One region of the Massilia sp. UYP34 genome, then DNA from elsewhere that is predicted to be linked to it. Evidence: predicted binding sites of a transcription regulator. Region 1 holds the regulator's gene; each other region holds the start of a gene.
What was found. The regulator sigma-54, encoded in region 1, starts transcription at its own class of promoters, with help from an activator protein. The targets are predictions, from matches to a motif close to TGGCANGNAANCTGCTTT.
Positions count from the first base shown of each region.

Region 1 (5,526 bases):
CTTCGCCGTCGCGGTGCCGTCCGGCCACCCCGAAGTGCAGCACCGCGCGCACTACGTGACGAAAAACGCCGGCGGCCGCGGCGCGGTGCGCGAGGTGTGCGATCTCGTGATGCGCGCCCAGGGCACCTACGACCAGGCGCTCGCGCCGTACTTCGCCTGAGGCCACCCAGCATGGCTACCATCGTCCAGAACAAGCGTACCGCGCACCGCTGGAATCTCCTTGCGATGATCGTGATCGGCACCTTCTTCGCCTTCGGCAGCTTCTGGCTGCTGCAGCTGATGCAGGCCTCCGACATCGATGCCCAGCTGGGAGGGCCGCCGGACGAACCGGACTACATCGTCGAGAACTTTTCCTTCGTGCGCATGACCGAGAACGGCCAGCCGAGCTACCTGGTGTCGGGCAAGCGCCTGGCGCATATTCCGAACGGCGACGTGTCGCACGTCGACGCGCCGGTGCTGCGCGGCGTCGAGCCGGGCCGCCCGCCGATGACGGTGGTGGCGAAGAACGCGCAAATCCATCACCAGGAGCACCGGGTCGAGCTGATCGGCGACGTCGACCTGCAGCGCCCCAAGACCGCGCAGAGCGAATCGCTGCACGTGCGCACCCAGGCGCTTACCGTGCTGCCCGACGAAGAAATCCTGAAGACCGATCTGCCGATCGACATGCAGCTTGGCGCCTCCAACGTCAAGGGCACCGGCATGGTCGCCAATAATGCGACCATGCAGCTGCACCTGTCCAGCCGCGGCCAGATCGTCTATCCGCCACGCCAGCGCTGATTCCCCGCACCAGCGCCGCGTGCCAACCCGAGACCCTTAACCGACCATGAAAAAACTACTTGCCGCCGTTTTCCTTTCCCTGCTGTCGCTGACCGCGGCCGCCGAGCGCGCCGATTCGCTCAAGGAGGCAGTCATCAACTTCGACTCGCTCGACGTCGACGAGGTGACCGGCACCCGCATCCTGACCGGCAACGTGGTCCTGACCCGCGGCACCCTGGTGCTCAAGTCCGACCGCGCCCTGGTCAAGGAAAGCCCGGAAGGCTATATGAGCGTGACCCTCACCGCCGCCGGCGGCAAGGTCGCCACCTTCCGCCAGAAGCGCGACGGTGGTTCCGACCTGTGGGTCGACGGCCAGGCCGAGCGCATCGAGTACGACGAGCGATCGGAACTGGTGCGCCTGTATTCCAACGCCGTCGTGCGCGAACTGGAAGGCGCGCGCATGACCAACCAGATCACCGGCCCGTTCATCTCCTACGACAACCGCAAGGAAGTGGCCACGGTGCGTAACGACACCAGCGGCCAGAGCAAGGTTGGCGGCGGCCGCGGCACCCTGATCCTGGCGCCCAAGCGCGCACCAGGCGGAGGCGCCCAATGACGGCGATTCCGATGGAGCTGGACGATTGCAGCACCCTGGTCGTCAAGGGCCTGCAGAAAAGCTATGGCAAGCGCCTGGTGGTGCGCGACGTGTCGCTGCAGGTCGAGTGCGGCGAGGTGGTCGGCCTGCTGGGCCCGAACGGCGCCGGCAAGACCACGTCGTTCTACATGATCGTGGGCCTGGTGCCGTCGGACGCCGGCTCGATCGACATCAACGGCACCGACATCACCAGCCTGCCGATCCACCGCCGCGCCGTATTGGGCCTGTCCTACCTGCCGCAAGAGGCGTCGGTGTTCCGCAAGCTGACGGTGGAAGAGAACATCCGCGCCGTGCTCGAGCTGCAAAAGGACAATGGCAAGCCGCTGTCGAAAGACCAGATCAACGAGCGCCTCGACACCCTGCTGGCCGACCTGCAGATCGAGAAGCTGCGCGAGAATCCGGCGCTGTCGCTGTCGGGCGGCGAGCGCCGCCGCGTGGAGATCGCGCGCGCGCTGGCGACCAATCCGCGCTTCGTGCTGCTGGACGAACCGTTCGCCGGCGTCGACCCGATCGCCGTGATCGAGATCCAGCGCATCGTGCGCTTCCTGAAAGAGCGCCGGATCGGTGTCTTGATCACCGACCACAACGTGCGCGAGACGCTTGGCATCTGCGACCGCGCCTACATCATCAACCAGGGCGCGGTGCTTGCCTCCGGCCGTCCTGACGACATCATCGCGGACGAGTCGGTGCGCCGCGTGTACCTGGGTGAACACTTCCGCATGTGAGCGACGCCTAGATGAAACAGTCCCTGCAACTTCGCACTTCGCAGCACCTCGCGCTCACGCCGCAACTGCAGCAGTCGATCCGGTTGCTGCAGCTGTCGACGCTCGAACTGCACCAGGAGATCGAGCAGATACTGGGCGATAACCCCTTGCTCGAGCGGCTCGACGATCCGCTCGACCGTTCGGTGCGTTTGCTGGCCGATGGCGCCATCAACAATGCGCCCGCCAATGGCGAAGCGCCGCCGGCGCCCGGCCAGCAGGCCGAGGGCCAGGACGCGCCGGCGCAGGAGGGCGAGAGCCTCGAGAGCGGCGCCGACAACGATCGCGTTGATGCTGACTGGAGCGAGGGCGGCGCGCCGTCGTCCGGCGGCGGCGAGGACGAGGACGGCCGCCCGCAGCTGGAAGCCTGCGCCATCACCCTGCGCGAACACCTGATGGAGCAGGTGCGCGAAGCCACCTTGTCGGTGCGCGACCGTGCGCTCGCCGAGCTGGTGATCGATGCGCTGGACGACAACGGCTATCTCGACGAGCCGCTCGACGAGATCCACGCGCGGCTGCCCGAAGAACTCGAGATCGAGATCGACGAGCTGCGCTGCGCGCTGGCGCTGGTGCAGAGCATGGACCCGGTGGGCGTCGGCGCGCGCAGCGCGTCCGAGTGCCTGGCGCTGCAGATCCGGCGCATGCCGGGCGTGCCAATGGTCACGCGGCGCATGGCCCTGACCATCGTCGAAGGTTACCTGACCTGGTTCGCCCAGCGCGAATACAGCAAGCTGAAAAAAGCGCTCGACTGCGACGACGAAGACTTGCGCGAGGTGCAGGCCGTGGTGCGCCAGTGTAATCCGCATCCGGGTGCGGTCTTCGCCTCGAACGTGTCGGACTACGTGGTGCCGGACGTGATCGTGCGCCGCGCCAAGAGCGGCTGGGCGGTCACCCTGAACCCGGACGTGATGCCGCGCCTGCGCGTGAACAGCCTGTATGCCAGCCTGCTCAAGCAAGGCAAGAGCGAAGCGCAGATGGGCGCGCAGCTGCAGGAAGCGAAGTGGCTCATCAAGAACATGCGCCAGCGGTTCGACACCATCCTGCGCGTGGCGGAGGCGATCGTCGAGCGCCAGCGCAACTTTTTCTCCCACGGCGCGGTTGCCATGCGGCCCCTTGTTTTACGCGAGATAGCTGATACACTAGGCCTACACGAGAGCACAATTTCTCGTGTCACAACCCAGAAATACATGCTGACCCCGCACGGCATGTTTGAGTTGAAGTATTTCTTCGGTAGCCACGTTGCCACCGAGGCGGGAGGCGAAGCATCCTCGACGGCAATCCGTGCGCTCATCGCACAATTGACAGGAGCAGAAGACCCTAGGAACCCATTATCCGACAGCAAGATCGCGGAGATGCTCGGGGAACAAGGCATGGTCATTGCGCGCCGGACGGTTGCAAAATACCGTGAAGCCCTCAAGATACCCCCTGTAAGCCTCCGCAAGTCCTTGTAACTGCGCCGTCCACACCCGTCGTGCCTTGTCGCGTTGGTGTGGTCCACACGGTGCATCATTTTCAAAGGAGTGTGTATGAACCTCACAATCAGTGGCCATCATCTCGAAGTGACCCCCGCCATCCGTGAATACGTTCAGAATAAGCTCGAGCGCATCATTCGCCATTTCGACCAGGTGATCGACACCCATGTCTTCCTGGCCGTCGACAACCTCACTGAAAAAGAAAAAAGGCAGAAAGCAGAGATCAACGTCCAGGTGTCGGGCAAGACCCTGCACGTGGCAAGCGTCGCGCAAGACCTGTACGCGGCGATCGATACGCTGATGGATAAGCTGGACCGACAGATCCTCAAACACAAGCAAATGCTGAAGGACCATAGCCGTACTTCGATCAAGCGCCTGCCGGAGCGTGGCAGCGAAGAGGCCGCTGCCGCCTGACCAGGCGCAGGGCTCACACCAGCTAAGGGCGTCTGAGGGGACGCCCTTTTTGCATCCGCCTTTCCGGTTTTACCCGCAGCGCGTGTTCGGTAAAATGCAGGTCTCTCCATGATGGATCACCCCATGACCGACCATGTCCTGACCCGCATCGCCAACCGCACCGGCATCATCACCCTGGACCGCCCGAAGGCGCTCAATTCGCTGTCGCTCGCGATGGTGCGCGCGCTGACCGTGGCGCTGCGCGCCTGGCAGGATGACGCGCAGGTCGAGGCGGTGGTGCTGACCAGCAGCAGCGAGAAGGCCTTGTGCGCGGGCGGCGACATCCGCTTCTTCCATGAGGTCGGCCATGCGACGCCGATGGGCGGCAGTGCGTTGCTCGAGGATTTCTTCACCGAAGAATACGCGCTGAACCACCTGATCCATTTCTATCCGAAGCCCTACATCGCCGTCATGGACGGCGTGGTAATGGGCGGCGGCATGGGCATCGCCCAGGGCGGCCCGGATTGCGGCCTGCGCATCGTGACCGAGCGCACCAGGATGGCCATGCCCGAGGTGAACATCGGCCTGTTCCCAGACGTCGGCGGCAGCCATTTCCTGTCGCATGCGCCGGGACGGCTCGGCTATTACCTGGGCCTGACCGGGCTGACGATCGGCGCCGCCGACGCGCTGCATATCGGGCTGGCCGACCTGTTCGTGCCCGGCGCCGAACTGCCGGCCCTGCATGCGTTGATCGCGTCCACGCCCGGCGCCGCGCTGCCGGCGGCGATCCGCGCCTTCGCGGCGCCATTTTCCGCGCTGGCGGGCGAGAGCGAATTGCCGTCGCTGCGCACGCGCATCGACGCCCATTTCGGCGCGGCCTCGGTGGCCGCGATCATGGCCTCGCTCGAAGGCGACGCGACGCCGTTCGCGCAGCGGGCCCTGGCGGCGATGCGCCAGCGTTCGCCCCTGATGATGTGCGTGACCCACGAACTGCTGGCGCGTGGCGCGCAGCTGTCCGTGGCCGACTGCCTGCGCATGGAGCGCACGCTGGTGCGCCACAATTTCGAGCATGGCGAAGTGCTCGAAGGCGTGCGCGCGCTCGTCGTCGACAAGGACAATGCGCCGCAATGGAACCCGCCATCGCTCGAACAGGTGACGCCGCAGATGGTGGCACGCTTTTTCGAACCGGTGTGGCCGGCGCATGCGCATCCGCTCAGGCACCTCGCATAATCACGGCGAACATATTCATTTTTGCGTGACAGCGTATCGGCGGGGTGTGAACATCGGGCCTTCATGACCTGAAAGGACACCCGATGCGCCTGACCGCCTTGCTGATCTCGATGACCTTATGCGGCGCCGCCGCTGCCCAGGACTATCAGCCAACTTTCGATCCGAGCCGGCTCAAGGGTCCGGCAGCAGGGCCGGTCAACGAGATCATGGTGCTCGGTTCACCCCACTTGTCGCACTTGCCCAAGACGTTCCAGCCTGC
Region 1 covers NZ_JBWBRF010000001.1:43,075-48,600, reverse strand. Annotated here, with positions in the region: gene ACZ9AQ_RS00240 (KdsC family phosphatase) at 1-160, shown strand, start outside; gene lptC (LPS export ABC transporter periplasmic protein LptC) at 172-777, shown strand; gene lptA (lipopolysaccharide transport periplasmic protein LptA) at 824-1,372, shown strand; gene lptB (LPS export ABC transporter ATP-binding protein) at 1,384-2,136, shown strand; gene ACZ9AQ_RS00220 (RNA polymerase factor sigma-54) at 2,148-3,623, shown strand; gene hpf (ribosome hibernation-promoting factor, HPF/YfiA family) at 3,699-4,058, shown strand; gene ACZ9AQ_RS00210 (enoyl-CoA hydratase/isomerase family protein) at 4,182-5,267, shown strand; gene ACZ9AQ_RS00205 (DUF5694 domain-containing protein) at 5,351-5,526, shown strand, end outside.

Region 2 (5,526 bases), on a different contig from region 1:
CAATACCGAACAACGACCGTTGGCCCACTCTTCTTTCTGCCATGAAAACCTTTCACTGCGACAAGTGCTCACAACAGATATTTTTTGAAAACACCCTCTGCTTCAACTGCGACAGCACGCTTGGCTACCAGCCGGCCACGCGCAGCGTCAACAGCTTCGAGCAGACTGGGGACGGCCTGTGGCGCAGCCTGAACAGCATCGACGCAGGCAAGGTCTATAAACAGTGCAGCAATTATGTTCAGCACAATGTATGCAACTGGATGCTGCCTGCGGACGACCCGCACGATTTGTGCGCCTCGTGTCAGCTGACCGTCGTCATCCCGGCGCTGACGTCCGAAAAAAACCGCATCCTGTGGGCGCGTCTCGAAGCGGCCAAGCGCCGTCTGCTGTTTTCGCTGGCGACGCTGAACCTGACCCCCGCGTCGAAGGAAGCCGAGCCGGAGACCGGCCTTGCATTCCAGTTCCTGGAAGACGGCGTGACGGATCAGTCCGTAATGACCGGCCATGCCAACGGCGTGATCACCCTGAACATTGCCGAAGCCGATCCGGCCGAGCGCGAACGCACGCGCGAGCAGATGCACGAGCGCTATCGCACGCTGCTGGGTCATTTTCGTCACGAAAGCGGCCATTACTATTTCGACCGCCTGGTGGCCGGCAGCCCGTGGCTCGACGAATACCGCTCCCTGTTCGGCGACGAACGCCAGGATTATGGCGAGAGCCTGAAGCGCCATTACGAGAATGGGCCGGCCGACGACTGGGCCGAGCGTTTCGTGAGCAGCTATGCCAGCTCGCACCCATGGGAAGACTGGGCCGAGACCTGGGCCCACTACCTGCACATGATCGATACGCTGGAGACGGCGCACTCTTGCGGCCTGCAGCTCAAGCCGCGCCAGGCCGACGAGCCTGCGCTCGACGGCATCACCCTGCCGACCAGGACGGACGCGTTCGACGATACCCTGAGCGACTGGTTCGCGCTGACTTACGTGCTCAACAGCCTCAATCGCAGCATCGGGATGCCGGACTCCTATCCGTTCACGCTCAGCCCGCCGGTACTGGAAAAGCTGCACTTCGTGCACCGCGTCGTGCGCGCCCGGATCGGGAAAGAGACGGCCCCGGTCAAGCCGGCCGCGACGCCGGCGCCCGCCACGCAGGGAGCCTGAGCAGGCGCACCGTCATGACGCTCGGCGGCGCCGTTTTTCTCGAAACGGTGCAGCGCGCGCCATGCTGGTGCGTCCCGTCACGCCGTCTGGGTCTGGGTCATCCCGCCCAGGGTCTGCGTCTGCGACTGGGTCTGTCCCTGGTCCGGCGGGGCCGGCTCGATCGGGATCAGGAAGTCGCGGCTGATGCCGTTGCCCAGCGCGTCGACCGACGCCAGGAAGCGCGTCAGGAAGGCGTCCAGGCCTTCTTCGAGGATGTCGCCGATCGGGGCCGATTGCAGCATGGCGTACAGCTCCACGGCCAGGCGCTCGGTATCGTGCGACTGCGCATTACGCACGTCCTTCAGGTTGGCCACCACCGCGGCCATGCACGCCACCAGCGAGCGCGGCATTTTCTCTTGCAGTATCAATAGTTCGGCCACCCGCGTCGACGTGATGGCGTCCCGGTAGACCTTGCGGTAGGTCTCGAAGGCGGACACCGAGCGCAGCAGCGCCGCCAGCTGGTAGAACTCTGCCTGCGTCCCGGCCTGGGCGGCATCGGCGCCGCCGAACCTGAACTTGACGTCGAGGATGCGCGCCGTATTGTCGGCCCGTTCCAGGAAGGTGCCGAGGCGGATGAAGTTGAACGCCTCGTCCTGGAGCATGGTGCCCAGCGTGACGCCGCGTGACATGTGCGAGCGGTACTTGACCCATTCCAGGAACTGGCCGGGATCGTGCTCGAAGGTGCGCTTGTCGAGATGCTGCTGCAGCATCAGCCAGGTCGTGTTCTCGGTTTCCCACACCTCGGTGGTCAGGGCGCCGCGCACGGCGCGCGCATTCTCGCGCGCCGCGCGCAGGCAGCTCGTGATCGAGGACAGGTTGTCCGGATCGCGGACCATGAAGTCGATCACGTCCTTCTGCGTGAGCGCGGGGTATTTGGCCTCGAACTGCTCCTCCAGCTCGGACACGACCAGCATGCTGCGCCAGCCCTGCTGCTCGGCCTGCCCCGACTGCGGCATCAGCGAATGCTGGACCCGGACATCGAGCATGCGGGCCGTGTTTTCGGCGCGCTCGGTGTAGCGGGCCATCCAGAACAAGTGGTCTGCGGTGCGGCTCAACATGCTAGTTCTCCAGTATCCAGGTATCCTTGGTGCCGCCGCCCTGCGATGAATTGACCACCAGCGAACCTTCCCGCAGCGCCACCCGGGTCAGGCCGCCCGGCACCATCGACACGGTCTTGCCCGACAAGACGAAGGGACGCAGGTCGATGTGGCGCGGCGCGATGCCCGATTCGACATAGGTCGGGCACGCCGACAAGGCCAGCGTGGGCTGGGCGATATAGCCGTCCGGGTTGGCCACCAGGCGCTCGCGAAAGGCCTCGATCTCGGCGTGGGTCGAGGCCGGCCCGACCAGCATGCCGTAGCCGCCGGCGCCGTGTACTTCCTTCACCACCAGCTCGGGCAGCCGGGACAGGGTATAGGCCAGGTCTTCCTTTTTCCGGCACTGGTAGGTCGGCACATTGTTCAGGATCGGCTTTTCGCCCAGGTAGAATTCGATCATGTCCGGCACGAAGGGATAGATCGACTTGTCGTCGGCCACCCCGGTGCCGATGGCGTTGGCCAGGCCGACCCGCCCGGCGCGCACCGCGTCGAGCAGGCCCGGCACGCCCAGCGTGGACTCGGCGCGGAAGGCGCGTGGATCGAGGTAGTCGTCGTCGATGCGGCGATAGATGACGTCGACCTGCTTCGGCCCGCGCGTGGTGCGCATGTAGACGGTGTCGTCGCTGACATACAGGTCTTGCCCCTGCACCAGCGCCACACCCATCTGCTGGGCCAGGAAGGCGTGTTCGAAATAGGCCGAGTTGTGCATGCCGGGCGTGAGCACGACCACGGTCGGGTCAAGCGGTCCGTCCGGCGCCACGGTGCGCAGATTGTCGAGCAGCAGGTCGGGATAGTGCTCCACTGGCGCCACGCGGTTGCGCGCGAACAGGGCGGGGAACAGCCGCATCATCATCTTGCGGTTTTCCAGCATGTAGGACACGCCGGACGGCACTCGCAGATTGTCCTCCAGAACATAAAACTCGCCCTCACCTGCGCGCACGATGTCGACCCCGGCGATATGGGCGTAGATATTGGAAGGAACCTGGATGCCCTGCATGGCGGGGCGGTACTGCGCATTGTTCAGGATCTGCCCGGACGGAATGATGCCCGCCTTCAGGATATCCTGCCTGTGGTAGACATCGTGCAGGAAACGGTTCAGCGCCGTCACCCGCTGCACCAGGCCGGCCTGCAGCCTGGCCCATTCGGCGGCATTGATCACGCGTGGAATGATGTCGAACGGGATCAAGCGCTCCTTGCCGGCGTTGTCGCCATAGACCGCGAAGGTGATCCCCACCCGCTGGAAAGTCAGTTCGGCTTCGACCCGCTTTTGCGCGATCAGCTCCGGCGGCTGCGAGGCGAGCCAGCGCGCGAACGCGTCATAGTGAGGCCTTGCTGTTGCCGCAGAGGAATACATTTCATTGTAAAAGTTCGGCATTGGGCCCTCCAGTGGCATCAGTGCAATCAAGAAACGTGCCAGCTCGGCAAGGCCGCACGAACCCATTATATTGCGGGTATGAATCATGCTTATGCACAGTTGAAACAGGCATGTATCGATGTGCTGGTATTGTTCGTGATCTCTCCTATAAAGGCACGCCCGCATGGCTATCCGTATCGCGCTGCACCACAAGACCAGTTACCGCTACGACCGGCAAGTCACCCTCTCGCCGCATGAGGTGCGCCTGCGTCCGGCGCCGCACGCGCGCACGCCGATCCTGTCGTATTCGCTGTCGGTGCTGCCGCAGGAGCATTTCATCAACTGGCAGCAAGACCCATACGGAAATTACATCGGCCGCTTCGTGTTCCCGGAAAAAACGGATACGCTCGAGTTTACTGTCGACCTGGTCGCCGACATGACCGTCATCAATCCCTTCGACTTCTTCGTTGAGCAATATGCGGAGCATTTTCCCTTTGCCTATCCCGAGCAGTTGCAGGGGGAACTGAGCGCCTACGCCCAGCCTGAGCCGGCCGGCCCGCTGCTGCGGGCATGGGTGGCGGCGGCGCGGCGCGAGCTGCTGGCGGAGCCGATGAATACCGCCGACTTCCTGGTGGCGATCAACCAGCGCCTGCAGCGCGACATCGCTTATCTGCTGCGCATGGAGCCCGGCGTGCAGACGCCGGAAGACACGCTGGAGAAGCGCACCGGCTCGTGCCGCGACAGCGGCTGGCTGCTGGTGCAGATCCTGCGCACGATGGGGCTGGCGGCGCGTTTCGTTTCCGGCTACCTGATCCAGCTGCGCGCCGACCAGGAGGCGCTCGACGGTCCGAGCGGCGCCATCGAAGACTTCACCGACCTGCACGCGTGGACCGAGGTGTACATCCCCGGCGCCGGCTGGATCGGGCTCGACCCGACCTCGGGCATGCTGGCGGGCGAAGGCCATATCCCGCTCGCCTGCACGGCGCAGCCCTCGTCGGCGGCGCCGGTGACGGGCTTCAGCGACGAGGCCGAGGTCACGTTCGTCCACGAGATGACGATCACCCGCATCCATGAAGACCCACGCGTGACCAAACCGTATTCGGACGCCGACTGGCAGGCCATCGACCGCCTGGGCCGGCAGGTCGACGCCGATCTGCTGGCCCAGGACGTGCGCCTGACCCAGGGCGGCGAGCCCACCTTCGTCTCGATCGACGACATGGACGCGCCGGAGTGGAATACCCAGGCGCACGGCGAGCGGAAACGCGCGCTGGCCGGCACGCTGGCGCAGCGACTGAAGGACAGGTTCGCGCCGGGCGGGCTGCTCCACTACGGCCAGGGAAAATGGTATCCGGGTGAACCGCTGCCGCGCTGGGCGCTGAACATCTTCTGGCGCGTCGACGGCGAGCCGCTGTGGCGCGACCCCGACCTGTTTTCCAGCGAACACGTCGACGACGGCTATGGCGCCGCGGACGCCGCCCGTTTCGCCGCCGCGCTGGTCGATGCGCTCGGCCTGCCCGCCGGCAGCGTCATCCCCGCCTATGAGGACGTGCTGCTGCAGGCCCAGCGCGAGCAGGCGCTGCCGTCCAACCTCGATCCCCTGCAGGCAGACCTGGACGCGCCGGAGGAACGGCGCCGGCTGGCGCGCCTGCTCGAACGCGGCCTGGGCCAGGTGGCCGGCTACGTGCTGCCGCTGCAGGCCGCGGCCGGCGCCGGCTGGCGCACCTCGGCCTGGCCGCTGCGGCGCGAACACCTGTACCTGATCGAGGGCGACTCGCCGATCGGCCTGAGACTGCCGCTGGCCTCGCTGCCATGGGTGCTGGCGCAGGAACGCGATCCCGATGTCGAGGTCGACCCGTTCGCCCCGCGCGCCGCCCTG
Region 2 covers NZ_JBWBRF010000012.1:109,359-114,884, reverse strand. Annotated here, with positions in the region: gene ACZ9AQ_RS17620 (zinc-binding metallopeptidase family protein) at 42-1,160, shown strand; gene ACZ9AQ_RS17615 (alpha-E domain-containing protein) at 1,238-2,257, opposite strand; gene ACZ9AQ_RS17610 (circularly permuted type 2 ATP-grasp protein) at 2,259-3,671, opposite strand; gene ACZ9AQ_RS17605 (transglutaminase family protein) at 3,835-5,526, shown strand, end outside.
Region 2: the regulator sigma-54 is predicted to act here: its motif matches at 3,746-3,763, upstream of ACZ9AQ_RS17605 (transglutaminase family protein).

Region 3 (5,526 bases), 130 kb from region 1:
GTCCACCATGCGGATGTACCAGGTGCGGGTGACCAGCACGCCCTTCTTGGTGTTGGCGATCAGTTCCTCGGTGGTCTTGTTGGTACCGGCCATGATGATGTTGCCGGCCGCGCCCACCGCGCGCTGCTTCTTCTGCTGCGCCCAGTAGCGCGAGTAATCGAGGGCGTTGATCCTGCCGTCCTTGACCAGCTCCACGCGTTCGCGCGGCAGCATGTCGTTATCCCATGGCAGCACGGCGACGTCCTTGTCCCATGGGTCGGACCAGATGTTGACCTGGCTGTCGAACAGCTTGTCGCCCAGGCGGTTCTTGCCGCCGGCCTTCGACAGGAAGCTGCGGCCCTCGTCGGCGCGGCGCGCGTCGAAGCCGCCCAGCATGAAGGACAGCAGGTCCGAGGTGGCGGCCGGCTCCATGATCACGGTGTAGCGGCCCGGTTCCAGCGCCTTGGCGTCGCTCGAGCGCAATGCCTTCTCGATCGCGATCTCGGCCGCTTCGCGCGGGTCGAATTTGGTGACGTCGCGCGCCGAACGCTTGACCCAGCCCGAACCGCGGCCATCCTCGGTGCGCACGGTCAGGGTGAAGTCGAGCGAGGTCGCGACCTGGTGGCCGAACAGGCCGTTCGAGTTGGCGACGGTCTCGAAGCTGGTACGGTCGGTGAAGAAACCGGCCGAGACCAGGCCGCGCTTGCGGCAGCCCTCGATCGCGTAGGCAGCGGCCTGCGCGCGGTATTCCGGATCGATGTCGGCGGTCTTCTGCACGAAGGTGTCGGACGGCTTGTAGGCGGTCTTGGCGATCGCCGGGATGAATTCCGGGTTGTCCGGCGCCAGCTTCGCCAGGTCTTCGGCGCGGCGCACGGCGCGCTCGATCGACTTGTCGTCGAATTCGTTGATGGTGGCCGTGCCCTGCTTCTTGCCGAAGGCGACCTGCACCTGGATGCGGGTGTCGTCGGCCAGGCCGGCGGTCGAGACGGCGTTGCGGGCGAAGCGGATGTTGCCGATGGTGCTGCCTTCGATGTTGACGATGCACTCGTCGGCCTTGGTCAGCGACATCACGCGGTCGCTGATCTTCTTCGTTTGTTCCTGGGTCAAGATGCTCATGTGCGTCCCTGCCTTAGCCGATCTTGCGAGCGGTGTTGATCACGTTGATGCCGTTGAAGCGCGCGGTCGACGAACCGTGCGAGACGATGCTGATCTGCGGCGGCTGTCCCTTGCCGTCGAAGAAGGAGCCGCCCATGCGCCAGTCGCGCTCGTCGCAGATGGCGCTGCAGCCGCCCCAGAATTCCTGGGTGTTCGACTGGTAGGCCACGTCTTCGAGCATCTGGCCGATCTTGCCGTCCTTGATCTCGAAGAACAGCTGGCCGCCGAACTGCGAGTTGTAGCGCTGCTGGTCGATCGAGAACGAACCGTCGCCGATGATGTAGATGCCCTTCTTGATGCCCTTGACCATCTCGTCCGGGGTCAGGCGCGCCTTGCCCGGCGCCAGCGACACGTTCGGCATGCGCTGGAACTGCACCGTGTTCCAGCCGTCCGCGTACGAGCAGCCGTGCGATTCCTTCTCGCCGATGATGTGGGCCTGGTCGCGCGTGGCCTGGAAGTTGACCAGGATGCCGTCCTTGATGATGTCCCAGCGCTTGGTCTTGACGCCTTCGTCGTCGTAGCCGACCGCGCCCAGCGAACCCGGGGAAACCTTGTCGGCGAAGAGGTTGACGATCGGGGCGCCGTACTTGAAGCTCTTCGACTTCAGCTTGTCGACCGTGGCGAAGCTGGTGCCTGCGTAGTTGGCCTCGTAGCCCAGCACGCGATCGAGTTCGGTCGGGTGGCCGACGTTCTCGTGGATGGTCAGCCACAGGTGTTCCGGCGACAGCATCAGGTCGTACTTGCCCGGCTGGACCGACTTGGCGGTCAGCTTGCGCTTGGCGTCGCGGCCCGCGGCGCGCGCGTCCTCGACGATGTCGTAGCTGTCGGTGTACAGAGTGGCGACGCCGCCGGCGGCCTTGATCTTGTGCTCGGGACGGGCGTCGAAGTATTCATAGCCCTTGCCCACCGGGGAGCTCAGGCCGTCGCGCGAACGGAACTTGCCGGTGGCCTTGTCGACCGCGGTGGCCGACACCGGCGCCCACAGGCGATGCACGTCCTGGTCGATGTATGAGCCGTCGGTGGACGCGAAATACTTCTGCTGATTCACCTGGAATAGCATCGAACGCATGAAGTTGGCGCCGCCTTCCATGCCCGCCTTGTTGGCGGCGATCAGCATGTCGGTCTTCTCCGCGATCGGCACCGTGCGCCAGTCCTTGGTGTACGGCGTGCTCCACGAGACCTCGCCGACGCCCTTGACTGGTGCAAGCTGCACCGGTTCGGTCTGGAGCCTGGCGTTGGCCTTGGCGATCGCCACCGCCTGGCGCGCGGCGTTGGCGATGCCGTCGTTCGACATGTCCGAGGTCGCCGCGAAGCCGTAGGCGCCGTTCACGATCACGCGCACGCCGACGCCGGCCGATTCGGTGTTGGCCACGTTCTCGACGTTCAGGTCGCGGGTGGTGATGAACTGGTTGAGGTAGCGGCCGATGCGCACGTCGGCGTAGCTGGCGCCGGCCTTGGTGGCGGCGTTCAGCGCGACGTCGGCCAGCGCCTTCTTGGCGGCGACGGGCATCGTGCTGACCAGTTCCTCGGCAGCGATCGCGCGACCGAATGGCAGCAGCACCGAGGCGGCGGCCAGGCTGCTGAGATTGAGAAAGGTACGGCGTTCCATGTGTTCTCCTGAATGACCTACTTCCGGGCAGCGGTTCCGTCAACAGCGCGGCGCCGCTCTTGTATGTACATCGCTTTTGTTTTGGATTTGCCTGTGTGCCACTCGGCAAACCTCTCAACCATAGCATTGACTTAGCGTTTTGAATAGGCAATCTTTGTGCCACCCCGATGCACTGAACGATGCGCATGTTTGGCAGTGTCCGCGGCGTGTCCGACTGTCCGGATGGGTGGTGCGCGGACAGTCAATACAGCGCCGGACACGGCATGCATACCCAACTGCGACGAACGCTTGACTGTCGGCCGTGCCTGTTCGATCATCTGCGCGGCGACGGCGGCGCCCTGACCTGCCGTCCCATCCATCAAGGAGACCTCGCACAATGAAACGACTGATCCTGGCCGCGATGCTGGCAACCGGCCTTGCCGGCGCCGCGCACGCCGACGACGCCCTGAAATCCGCCATCGCCGGCGAACACCGCGCCGCCGCCAGCAAGGCCCGCGACACCCACCGCCATCCTTACGAAACCCTGACCTTCTTCGGCATCAAGCCGAACATGACGGTGATCGAGCTGTCGCCGGGCGGCGGCTGGTACACCGAGATCCTGGCGCCTTACCTGCGCGACGGCGGCAAGCTGTATGGCGCCGTGCCGGACGCCGAGAGCCGTGGCGGCAAGGCCTTCCGCGACAAGCTGGCGGCCAATGGCGCCGTGTACGGCAAGGTCACGCCGGTCCAGTTCGCGCCCCCGGGCAACATCGCGCTGGGCCAGCCGAACAGCGTCGACATGGTGGTCACCTTCCGCAACCTGCACAACTGGCTGGGCAACGGCGACGACGCCGTGATCACCGTCCTGAAGGAAGCGCACAAGGTCCTGAAGCCGGGCGGCGTGCTGGGCGTGGTCGAGCACCGCCTGCCGGCGAAGATGGAGCAGGACGCCAAGGCCTCGAGCGGCTACATGCACGAGGCATACGTGATCCGCATGGCCGAACGCGCCGGCTTCAAGCTGGCCGCCAAGTCGGAAGTGAACGCCAATCCAAAGGACACCGCGGACCATGAAAAAGGCGTGTGGACCCTGCCGCCGGTGCTGGCCAACAAGGACAAGGACCGCGAGAAGTACCTCGCCATCGGCGAGAGCGACCGCATGACGCTCAAGTTCGTCAAGCAGTAACGCGCCGCCCTGGTCGCGGAGGAAGGCCAGGCCATCCTCCGCGGCGATTCCCGTATTTCCTTTTGCGGCGCCTGTGGTTATTCTTCCGCTGGCATCCTGCATCGTCCAACCGAAGGAACACCATGAAACCCCTGCCGACATTGAGCCTGGCCGCCTTCGTCCTTGGCGTCTGCGGCGCCGCGCACGCCCAGGATACCGCGCCGCCCGAAGCCCAGGCCATGCCTGCCCCCGCTCCCGTCACGACGCCTGCCCCGGCGCCCGCCGTTGCTCCCGCAGTCGCTTCTTCAAGCGCCGCCAAGAGCGCCGTGCCCGCGCCGGTCCTGCCGGCGGTCGAGAACTCGGTCGTGAAGATCTTCGCCACCATTCGCCGCCCCGAACCCTATAAACCCTGGGCCAAGGCGGCGCCAGGCTCGGTCACCGGTTCCGGCGTCATCATCGAGGGCAAGCGCATCCTGACCAATGCCCACGTGGTCGGCTACGCCAGCCAGGTGGAGGTGCAGGCCAGCCAGTCCGGCGACAAGGTGGCGGCCAGGGTGATCGCGCTGGCGCGCGGCATCGACCTGGCCGTGCTGGAACTGGAAGACCCGTCCTTCTTCGACAAGCGTCCGCCGGTGCCGAGGTCGCCCGTGCTGCCCGACGTGCGCCAGCAGGTGTTCGCCTACGGCTATCCGGTCGGCGGCAATTCTCTGTCGACCACCACCGGCATCGTCTCGCGCGTGGAGTTCGTCAACTACGGCGCCTTCAGCTCGGGCCTGCGGATCCAGATCGACGCCCCGATCAATCCCGGCAACAGCGGCGGCCCGGTGGTCTCCGGCGACCGCATGGTCGGCCTGGCCTTCGCCGGCGCGGCCAATGCGCAGAACATCGGCTACGTGATCCCGAACGAAGAGATCGAACTGTTCCTGCGCGACGTGGCCGACGGCCGCTACGACGGCAAGCCGCTGCTGCACGACAGCGTGCAGACGCTGGAGAACCCGGCGCTGCGCCAGTTCCTGGCGCTCGACAAATCGGTCGAAGGCGCGGTGGTGCACCGCCCCTACCGCGTCGACGCCAGCTGGCCGCTGAAGGAATGGGACGTGATCACCCATATCGGCGAGCATGCGGTCGACAACCAGGGCATGGTCAAGCTGGGCTCGAACCTGCGCGTGCGCTTCCAGTACCGCATCCAGCAGGTGGCGAAGAACGGCAAGGTGCCCATGACGATCATCCGCGGCGGCAAGCAGATGAAGGTCGAGGTGCCGGCCACCGGGCCGCGTCCGCTCCTGATCTCGGACCTCGATGGCGGCTATCCGTCCTACTTCATCTATGGCCCGATCACCTTCTCGCGCGCCACCAGCGAGTTCATGAGCTTTGTCGCCGGCAGCGCGCCGGGGATGAACGCCTACGCCTTCAACGCCAGCCCCCTGGTCACGCGGCGCGGCGATTCGCCGACGCCGGAGCGCGAAGAGCTGGTGGTGATCAGCGCGCCGTTCTTCCCGCACAAGCTGGTGAGCGGCTACAACAACCGCTTCGGCTCGGTGATCGAATCGGTGAACGGCCAGAGCGTGCGCAGCCTGCGCCATCTGGTGGAACTGCTGCGCGACCTGAAGGACGAGCAGGTGGTGCTGCGCTTCGACCAGCG
Region 3 covers NZ_JBWBRF010000001.1:176,968-182,493, forward strand. Annotated here, with positions in the region: gene ACZ9AQ_RS00845 (TldD/PmbA family protein) at 1-1,095, opposite strand, end outside; gene ACZ9AQ_RS00850 (TldD/PmbA family protein) at 1,109-2,743, opposite strand; gene ACZ9AQ_RS00855 (class I SAM-dependent methyltransferase) at 3,120-3,905, shown strand; gene ACZ9AQ_RS00860 (S1C family serine protease) at 4,028-5,526, shown strand, end outside.
Region 3: the regulator sigma-54 is predicted to act here: its motif matches at 2,888-2,905, upstream of ACZ9AQ_RS00850 (TldD/PmbA family protein).

Region 4 (5,526 bases), on a different contig from region 1:
ACCTGATCGCGCAGATGGTCGGCGCCGGCCAGCTGATCAAGCTGCTGTTCGGCCTGGACTACTGGATCGCGGTGGTGCTGGTCGGCATGCTGATGATGGTCTACGTGCTGTTCGGCGGCATGACCGCCACCACCTGGGTGCAGATCATCAAGGCCGTGCTGCTGCTGTCGGGCGCCTCGTTCATGGCGTTCTCGGTGCTGGCCCATTATAACTTCAGCCCGTCGCTGCTGTTCCAGACCGCCACCGAGCTGCACGCCAAGGGCGACGCGATCATGGGCCCGGGCAGCTTCATCAAGGATCCGATTTCCGCGATCTCGTTCGGCATGGCGCTGATGTTCGGCACCGCCGGCCTGCCGCACATCCTGATGCGCTTCTTCACCGTCCCGAGCGCCAAGGAAGCGCGCAAGTCGGTGCTGTGGGCCACCACCTGGATCGGCTACTTCTACATCCTGACCTTCATCATCGGCTTCGGCGCGATCGTGCTGGTGGGCACCAACCCGGCCTTCAAGGATGCTGCCGGCGCACTGCTGGGCGGCAACAACATGGCAGCGGTCCACCTGGCGCAAGCCGTGGGCGGCGACGTCTTCCTGGGCTTCATCTCGGCCGTGGCCTTCGCGACCATCCTGGCGGTGGTGGCCGGCCTGACCCTGTCGGGCGCCTCGGCGGTCTCGCACGACCTGTACGCCACCGTGTTCAAGAAGGGCCAGGCAACCAGCGCCAACGAGCTGAAGGTGTCGAAGATCACCACCCTCTGCCTCGGCGTCATCGCCGTGCTGCTCGGCATCGCGTTCGAGAAGCAGAACGTCGCCTTCATGGTGTCGCTGGCCTTCGCGATCGCCGCCTCGGCCAACTTCCCGGTGCTGTTCATGTCGGTGCTGTGGAAAGACTGCACCACCCGCGGCGCGACCGTGGGCGGGTTCCTGGGCCTGACGACCGCGGTCGTGCTGACGGTGCTGTCGAAGTCGGTCTGGGTCGACGTGCTGGGCAATAGCGCAGCGATCTTCCCGTACGCTTCGCCGGCGATCTTCTCGATGTCGGTGGGCTTCTTCGGTATCTGGCTGTTCTCGATCACCGACAAGGGTCCGCGTGCCCGCATCGACCGCGCCGGCTTCGAGGCGCAGGAAGTGCGCGCCGAGACCGGTATCGGAGCGGCGGGTGCGTCGGGACACTGAACGCAGCGCAGCATGAGGTAACGAGGGCGGCCTGCGGGCCGCCTTTTTCATTGTGCGCCCGGTCGCTGGAATCAATGGGTGCGCTTACGGGGCTCAAGCGCGGGAAGGCCCGTGTTTCAATTTCACATCGGCGTTTCAATTTGAAACGAATGCACAGGCGGCACGGAGCGCGGCCGCCATTCTCTTCATGATGGGCAGGTCAAGTCATTGATTTCACAGTAAAAACTCAGTCAATGGCCATCCTGTTGTCGCTGGCACGCCGCTTGCATATCTAGTGGCGACATCGACTGAACCAGAAAGGACACAGCATGGCCTCCATCTCCGCCGGCGCAGCATTTCGCAGGGCAATCCAGGAAGAATCCCCGTTGCAAGTGGTTGGCGCGATCAATGCCAACCACGCCTTGCTGGCCAAGCGCGCCGGCTTCAAGGCGCTCTATTTGTCGGGCGGCGGCGTGGCGGCGGGTTCGCTGGGCTTGCCCGATCTCGGGATCTCGAACCTGGACGACGTCCTGATCGACGTGCGCCGCATCACCGACGTGTGCGACCTGCCGCTGCTGGTCGACGTCGACACGGGGTTTGGCGCATCGGCCTTCAACGTCGCGCGTACCGTGCGCACCCTGGCCAAGGCCGGCGCCGCCGCCTGCCACATCGAAGACCAGGTCGGCGCCAAGCGCTGCGGCCACCGTCCGGGCAAGGAAATCGTCAGCAAGGACGAGATGGTCGACCGCATCAAGGCCGCCGCCGACGCACGCCCGTACGACGAGTTCGTGATCATGGCGCGCACCGATGCGCTGGCAGTGGAGGGCCTGGACGCCGCCATCGAGCGCGCCGTGGCCTGCGTGGAAGCCGGCGCCGACATGATCTTCCCCGAGGCGATGACGAGCCTCGAGATGTATAAACGGTTCGCGGATGCGGTCAAGGTGCCGGTGCTGGCCAACATCACCGAGTTCGGCGCGACTCCGCTGTTTACCGTCGACGAGCTCAAGGGCGCGGGCGTCGGCCTGGTGCTGTATCCGCTGTCGGCCTTCCGCGCCATGAACAAGGCGGCCGAGAACGTGTACAGCGCGATCCGGCGCGACGGCACCCAGCAGAACGTGCTCGACACCATGCAGACGCGCGCCGAACTGTACGACCGCATCGACTACCATCGTTATGAACAGAAGCTCGACGCGCTGTTCGCCCAGAACAACGCCAAGTAATCAGGAGACCAGGACATGAGCGCCATCAGCAACGAGACCCCGACCTTCAAGCCGAAGAAATCCGTGGCCCTGTCCGGCGTCGCCGCCGGCAATACCGCGCTGTGCTCGGTCGGCAAATCGGGCAATGACCTGCACTACCGCGGCTACGACATCCTGGACGTGGCCGACGCCTGCGAATTCGAGGAGATCGCCTACCTGCTGGTGCACGGCAAGCTGCCGAACGAGGCCGAGCTGCGTGGCTACAAGGCGAAGCTGCGTTCGCTGCGCGGCCTGCCGCAGGCGGTGAAAAGCGCGCTCGAGGCGCTGCCGGCCGGCGCCCACCCGATGGACGTGATGCGCACCGGCGTGTCGGTCCTGGGCTGCGCCTTGCCCGAGAAGGACGACCACAATCTCGCCGGCGCGCGCGACATCGCCGACCGCCTGATGGCCTCGTTCGGCTCGATGCTGCTGTACTGGTACCACTACAGCCACGCCGGCCGCCGCATCGAGGTGGAAACCGACGACGATTCGATCGGCGGCCACTTCCTGCACCTGCTGCACGGCTTCAAGCCGAGCCCGTCCTGGGTCCAGGCGATGCACACCTCGCTGATCCTGTACGCCGAGCACGAATTCAATGCGTCGACGTTCACCGCCCGCGTGATCGCCGGCACCGGTTCGGACATGCACTCGGCCATCACCGGCGCCATCGGCGCACTGCGCGGTCCGAAGCATGGCGGCGCCAACGAAGTGGCGCTCGACATCCAGAAGCGGTACGAAAACGCCGACGAAGCCGAAGCCGACATCCGCAACCGCGTGGCCAACAAGGAAGTCGTGATCGGCTTCGGCCACCCGGTGTACACGATCTCGGACCCGCGCAACAAGGTGATCAAGGAAGTGGCGCGCTCGCTGTCGCTCGAAGCCGGCTCGATGAAGATGTTCGACATCGCCGAGCGCCTCGAATCGGTCATGTGGGAAGTCAAGAAGATGTTCCCGAACCTGGACTGGTTCTCGGCCGTGTCGTACCACATGATGGGCGTGCCCACCGCCATGTTCACGCCGCTGTTCGTCATCGCGCGCACCTCGGGCTGGGCCGCCCACGTCATCGAGCAGCGCATCGACAACAAGATCATCCGCCCGAGCGCGAACTACGTCGGCCCCGAAGACCTGGCGTTCGTGCCGCTGGCCGAGCGCAAATAAAGAGGTTTGTCATGAATGCGAATCACCTGAAACCGCTGCCCGGCACCGACCTGGAATACTTCGACACGCGCGCCGCGGTTGACGCCATCGAACCCGGCGCCTACGACGGCTTGCCCTACACCTCGCGCGTGCTGGCCGAGAACCTCGTGCGCCGCTGCGATCCAGCCCTCCTGAACCAGGCGCTGGGGCAGATCATCGAACGCAAGCGCGAGCGCGACTTCCCCTGGTATCCGGCGCGCGTGGTCTGCCACGACATCCTGGGCCAGACCGCGCTGGTCGACCTGGCTGGCCTGCGCGACGCCATCGCGGCGCAAGGCGGCGACCCGGCCCTGGTCAATCCGGTGGTGCCGACCCAGCTGGTGGTCGACCACTCGCTGGCCGTCGAATGCGGCGGCTTCGACCCGGACGCGTTCGCCAAGAACCGCGCGATCGAGGATCGCCGCAACGAAGACCGCTTCCATTTCATCGACTGGACCAAGCGAGCGTTCCAGAACGTCGACGTGATCCCGCCCGGTAATGGCATCCTGCACCAGATCAACCTGGAACGCATGTCGCCCGTGATCCAGGTGGAAGGGCGCGTGGCCTATCCGGACACGCTGGTCGGCACCGACTCGCACACGCCGATGGTCGACGCGCTGGGCGTGATCGCGATCGGCGTCGGCGGGCTGGAAGCCGAGAGCGTGATGCTCGGCCGCGCCTCGTACATGCGCCTGCCCGACATCGTCGGCGTCGAACTGACCGGCAAACCCGGTCCCGGCATCACCGCCACCGACACCGTGCTGGCGCTGACCGAGTTCCTGCGCCAGTCGAAGGTCGTATCGACCTACCTCGAGTTTTATGGCGAAGGAGCCTCCGCGCTGACCCTGGGCGACCGCGCCACGATCTCGAACATGGCGCCGGAATTCGGCGCCACCGCCGCGATGTTCTACATCGACGAGCAGACCATCAAGTACCTGCGCCTGACCGGCCGCGAGGACGCGACCGTGCACCTGGTCGAAACCTATGCGAAACAGGCCGGCCTGTGGGCCGACAGCCTCGCCACTGCCCAGTACGAACGCACCTTGTCGTTCGACCTCTCCAGCGTGGTGCGCAATATCGCCGGGCCGTCGAACCCGCACAAGCGCGTGCCGACCTCGGAACTGGCGGCGCGCGGCATCGCCCACACGGCCGAGAACCGGGTGCAGGCCGAACCGGGCCTGATGCCCGACGGCGCCGTAATCATCGCGGCGATTACCAGCTGCACCAACACCAATAATCCGCGCAACATGATCGCCGCCGGCCTGTTGGCGCGCAACGCCAACCGCGCCGGCCTGCAGCGCAAACCCTGGGTGAAAAGTTCGCTGGCGCCGGGCTCGAAGGCGGTCGCCCTCTATCTGGACGAAGCCGGCCTCACGCCCGAGCTGGACAAGCTGGGCTTCGGCGTCGTGGCGTTCGCCTGCACCACCTGCAACGGCATGAGCGGCGCGCTCGACCCGACCATCCAGCAGGAGATCATCGAGCGTGACCTGTATGCGACCGCCGTCCTGTCGGGCAACCGCAACTTCGACGGCCGCATCCATCCCTATGCCAAGCAGGCGTTCCTGGCCTCGCCCCCGCTGGTGGTCGCGTATGCGATCGCCGGCACGATCCGCTTCGACATCGAGAAGGACGTGCTCGGACTGGACGCCACGGGCCGAGAGATCCGCCTGGCCGACCTGTGGCCGTCGGACGAAGAAATCGACGCCGTGGTCGCCGCCAGCGTCAAGCCCGACCAGTTCCGCAAGGTCTATACGCCGATGTTCGCGCGCGTCGTCGACGATGGCGCCGCGGTCAGCCCGCTGTACGACTGGCGTCCACACAGCACCTACATCCGCCGTCCGCCATACTGGGAAGGCGCGCTGGCGGGCGAGCGCAGCCTGCGCGGGATGCGTCCGCTGGCGGTCCTGGGCGACAACATCACCACCGACCACCTGTCGCCGTCGAACGCGATCCTGCTCGAC
Region 4 covers NZ_JBWBRF010000009.1:110,492-116,017, forward strand. Annotated here, with positions in the region: gene ACZ9AQ_RS15510 (cation acetate symporter) at 1-1,172, shown strand, start outside; gene prpB (methylisocitrate lyase) at 1,481-2,371, shown strand; gene prpC (bifunctional 2-methylcitrate synthase/citrate synthase) at 2,387-3,547, shown strand; gene acnD (Fe/S-dependent 2-methylisocitrate dehydratase AcnD) at 3,559-5,526, shown strand, end outside.
Region 4: the regulator sigma-54 is predicted to act here: its motif matches at 1,425-1,442, upstream of prpB (methylisocitrate lyase).